2 regions of the Pseudomaricurvus sp. ABR4_320 genome follow, and region 1 is predicted to be linked to the other one. Evidence: predicted binding sites of a transcription regulator. Region 1 holds the regulator's gene; the other holds the start of a gene.

Region 1 (2,374 bases):
TTGGTAAACTCCGCATCGAAGACCTGCATCGGAGGAAACCGCGTAAAACCTTGGCGACAGCGCTGAACGCGCCCCCCTTCTTGATCCACACAAAGTAATAGTTCTGGCCGCAACTCACGAATCTCAGCCAGAAGATCGGCGACCTGGTTGTAATCGACGACGTTGCGCCCAAACAGTATGACGCCCCCCACAGCAGGACTCAGCAAAAGCTCTCTCTCAACATCATCCAACCGGGTACCGTCAACATCTAGAATAAGCGGCCCTAAAGCCATTTTTGTGCTCCTTATAAAAAGAATTCGTGTTCTATCGAGCAAAGAAAAATCGGCTGCTCACTGAAAATCATGTTATTTCAACGACTCACCGTTAGACAGATTTTGCATGATCACCTGCCACATCAGAACTGATTGGAACTTTACGACAGGAAAATAAATTAAGCGAACCCTTGAATATCAAGCACTTAGTTTTTCCTCGAGCCAACAATTTGACAGCTATCTCACACCAGCTGACTGGCATCTAATTCATCGGATCTTTTCCTGCCTGTCTTCACAGAGTATGTTTGTTCGCAAGAGATACGAAACAACAATAACGAGGTACCAAAGATGTCAGCACTACGACAAACCCCGACGCCAGCAGGCCCAATCATCGGCGATTGGTATGAAGATCTTGACTCTCACCTGAAGTTTGAAGTGGTCGCCCTCGATCCAACGACAGAAACCATTGAAATTCAATACGCCAATGGCGACATATCGGAGCTGGACGACGATTGCTGGACACAGTTGCCCCTTATCACGACGGTGCCTCCAGAAAGCCCTACGAGCATTTTTGAAGATACTGCTGGCTTTTGGTCTACCGATGACTCCCCGTCTTTTGCGGCACTATCAGACCCGCTAACGATGATTGAGCCTGACCTGTTTCCCGGAACGGAAGACTTCTAGCGATTTTCCCACCGACAAACGATGAACGCCCCTCCTGGAGATCATTGGATTCTCCAGCGAGATAAGGCACAACAAAACATCGCTCCAACATGATCAGGACGTTTCATGTCCTGCGTCCCGTCACTCCCTTCTTGGACTCCTTCTTATTTTCTTAAAAACCTGAAGTGCCGAGAAGCTCAAGCGTTGCCATCGACTTCCAATCATTCGTCAGCCGCACAGGTCATTACTAGAAAAAGAAAAACACGGTCAAAGAAATCCTTGCACCTGAACAGCCACTGTATATAATCACAGATACTGTATGAAACATCAGGCTCGCTATGATAAAGCTCACCAGACGCCAGGAAGAAGTATTAAACCTTATTAAGCGTCATATCGATGAAACCGGATATCCCCCCACCCGAGCAGATATTGCCCGAGAACTTGGATTCCGCTCAGCCAATGCTGCAGAAGAGCATTTGAAAGCGCTCGCAAAAAAAGGCGCAATTGAAATGGTTCCAGGGGCATCGAGAGGTATTCGCCTCCCGGACCACAATCAGGGCATTCCGGTTGTCGGCCGAGTCGCCGCCGGTAATCCCATACTCGCGGCTGAGCACATCGAAGAATACTGCAATCTCCCAAGCACTTTTTTTTCTCCGTCGGCGGACTATTTTCTGAAAGTCAGCGGTGAAAGCATGAAGGACATCGGCATTCTGGACGGCGACTTGTTAGCCGTTCATAAAACCGAATCGGCTCACAACGGTGAAGTCGTTGTCGCAAGAATCGGCGATGAAGTAACCGTCAAACGGTTCTTTCGTGGCAGGTCCCAGTTTAATGTCGAACTGCACCCTGAAAACGCAGAGTTCGAGGTTATTAAAGTTGATTTGCGAGACACCGAATTCGCGGTTGAAGGACTCAGCGTTGGGGTTATTCGCCGCCAGTAGGCCAAATAAACCCAACTAGGCGCTCACATTGCTGTATTAGAGGCAGGATAAAAGGCACCTCTGAATAAATGAGGTTTGCTACTGGCAAGAAAGCTCTTCTCACAGAAACCGGGCATAGATTGAAATTTATGACGGAATAAGCAAAGTTTTCAGTTGCCCGCAGCCAAAACGGAATTCGTTTACGTTAGAGGCGCCTTCGACAATAGCGCCATTGCAGACCTGCCCAGAGAGATGTTTTTACACACGGAACACACTGTTGATTATCGTATGAAGAAAACCGGTTCTTCTCCACTTTTGGGGAAGATCTCTCCAGGAGCTCGCTCTAATGACACACAGATTTAATTGCAGCACATCAACTAAACGCGTATCACCTTCGATCCAAGCATCACTTTTTGCTCACTCAGACGACAGTTTCCTACCGGATAATCTGCCAAACTCAATTACTCAGTTAACACTCGCGAGAGAAAACGCCATCAGTTTTCTCTACCCGATTGTCTCCCACTTGAGTAATGAAAGTAC
Region 2 (2,374 bases), on a different contig from region 1:
GATTTACGAATGCGATCCGTTTTTACGGGGCGGTCGTCAATACCACGAGCCATTTGAAACAACCGCAAGCCAAAGCGGCCGTGGCGCTCGACCAATTCAGATTGACTGAAGCGTCGTAAATCTCCACAGGTACGAATGCCAGACTTGTGCAGCCGCTCGGCAGTCACTTTGCCAACACCATGAATCTTCGCGACCGGCAAGGCTTCGACAAAGGACTCAAGATTTGCAGGCGATACTACCGTCAAACCATCTGGCTTATCCCAATCACTGGCGACCTTGGCAATGAATTTATTGGAGGCAACGCCGACGGATACGGTAATGCCGAGCTCCGCCAGCACCCGCTGACGAATCTCCTGAGCAATACGCGTCGCACTGCCGTTACAGCGGCGACACATCGAGACGTCCAAATAAGCTTCATCAAGTGATAAAGGCTCGATAAGATCGGTGTAGTCAGAAAATATCTGCCGCATCCCCAGGGAGACCTCTCGATAACGCTCCATTCGGCCGGGAAGAATCAAGAGTTCTGGGCACAAGCGCCTCGCGTATGCCGAAGCCATTGCAGATTTGACGCCAAACCGCCGAGCTTCGTAATTAGCCGTAGAAATCACACCTCTGCGATCACTGCTCCCACCCACGGCAATCGGAATGCCCCGAAGCGACGGGTCGTCCAGAGTTTCCACGGCCGCATAAAAACAATCTGCATCGACATGAAGAATTTTTCGTACTGGATTCATAAACCAGTCCATTTTGCGTCGCGAACTTCGACCAGCCCGTAGCCGGAAGGAATGTGCAGAGAGCCGGACAACAGCCTATGGGTGGAATCAGATAAAATGCTCAACGCCGCCTACTGGAATTCCTCGAGCATCGACCCCATCTTTTTATCCACGCGCTCTTTACACCAACGACACAACTGTATATTAATACAGCTATTTATGCAATATAAGCAAACAGGCTAGACCATGAGCATAGAAAATTGGCATCCACCGGCAAATCTCTCTGAGACACCTTTCGACATCGATCACGACGTCCTCACACAATTTGTTCGCGTTGTTCGAAATGGCGGCTTGGCAGACCTTCGCAAACAACTTCCGGAACATTACCAGAAGACACAATACCCCTTGATGAAACTGCCTATGCAGAAGTGGATTGAGGCCGTTGAAGGGCTTTCAAATGAGGAGATCTTGGACCTTGTCCGCTTTTTTACGATTGCCGAAGAGGTTTTGGACAATTGGCAAGCGGGGGCAGACTCTCCCGTGATAGGTCTGGTTAAGGCGCTTCGCAAACGAAAATCCCCACCAGATAAAGAGCTGCTTCTATGGATAAAAGCCAACTCCAGTAACCGCTTCATCCCCAACGGCGCCTTATAAATGCCAGACTCAGGCTAACGGTCTAGGGTCTGTTGACCTTGATTTCGAAGGTTGGCTTCTTCTGCCCTGGCGCCAGGCTACACACACCCAGGTACTGAAGCGGATTCCCCAACATGTCTTCCGCCGAAAATGGTATTTTCAATGTCAGTGCGCCAGAATCTTCAAGAACTGGCCTGGCGCGGTCATCCTCCGGACGGATAGCGTTGATCAACATTGCTGTCTCGGTCTTAAATAGTGACTGACACTCACTCATCAGTCGCGCACTAACCACCGCTCTTTGCGCGGCATCAAAGCCATTGTTGGCGTTAGTCTGCACAGCGGGGTATGTAAATGCCTGAGTCGTTTGATCAAATAAAATACTGTAAGTGGAGCCTTCCGTATTGCGGCAAACAAACTTAAAAATCGCCTGTTCTTCAGAAATAGCTTTCTGCATCGTGCCACGCATCACCTTCACACAACCATCCTGCGATTCGAGCTTCTCTGCCGCCTGCTTCAAGTCACCAATAAAGCTCTGATACTTAGCTGGCAACCAAAGCGCTGAGTCTTCAACACCGTGCACGTCCACCGCCGGCATTAAAGAAAGGGATATCAGCAAGCACTGGATGAATGGCGCAAAAATATGGCGCAATTGAACATTTTTGAAAATCATGCCTTTACAGATGTTTACTTTGCAATAATAATTTCTCGCGCCAGGACGCCTGGATGTCCCGGCTCCGATGTGCGTCGTGACACTTCTTCAAGCATAGCTAACCTTTATGGCTCAGGGTACTAAGGGCTGAAATGTTAAGAGTTGTGAATAGGCTCACAGGCCCGCGCCACTTATTCAACTAGGCTGTAATGGTCTGCAAATCATACGATAGCGAAAACGGACATCTGCTATGAAACATGCTGTTGCTTTTCTACTTTTCCCGTTGTTGGTTATCTGCTCGACGACTTCCCGTGCAGATTCGTTCCTCAACGGCATTGCAGTACATCAGGAATTTAACAACGACCTTTTCCTTGCGGCC

Evidence for each region. The regulator LexA, encoded in region 1, represses DNA repair genes until DNA is damaged. The targets are predictions, from matches to a motif close to ACTGTNTNTANANACAGT.
Region 2: dinB (DNA polymerase IV) is a predicted target of LexA. The motif match lies at 910-927, and genes of this name have one in related genera.

Annotation. Positions count from the first base shown of each region.
Region 1 is NZ_JBSWVF010000001.1:694,179-696,552, forward strand. Features, by position in the region: gene nagZ (beta-N-acetylhexosaminidase) at 1-272, opposite strand, end outside; gene ACXAFR_RS03035 (DUF6763 family protein) at 600-935, shown strand; gene lexA (transcriptional repressor LexA) at 1,253-1,855, shown strand; gene ACXAFR_RS03045 (hypothetical protein) at 2,181-2,374, shown strand, end outside.
Region 2 is NZ_JBSWVF010000003.1:96,288-98,661, forward strand. Features, by position in the region: gene dinB (DNA polymerase IV) at 1-734, opposite strand, end outside; gene ACXAFR_RS06735 (hypothetical protein) at 960-1,367, shown strand; gene ACXAFR_RS06740 (hypothetical protein) at 1,390-2,016, opposite strand; gene ACXAFR_RS06745 (TonB family protein) at 2,246-2,374, shown strand, end outside.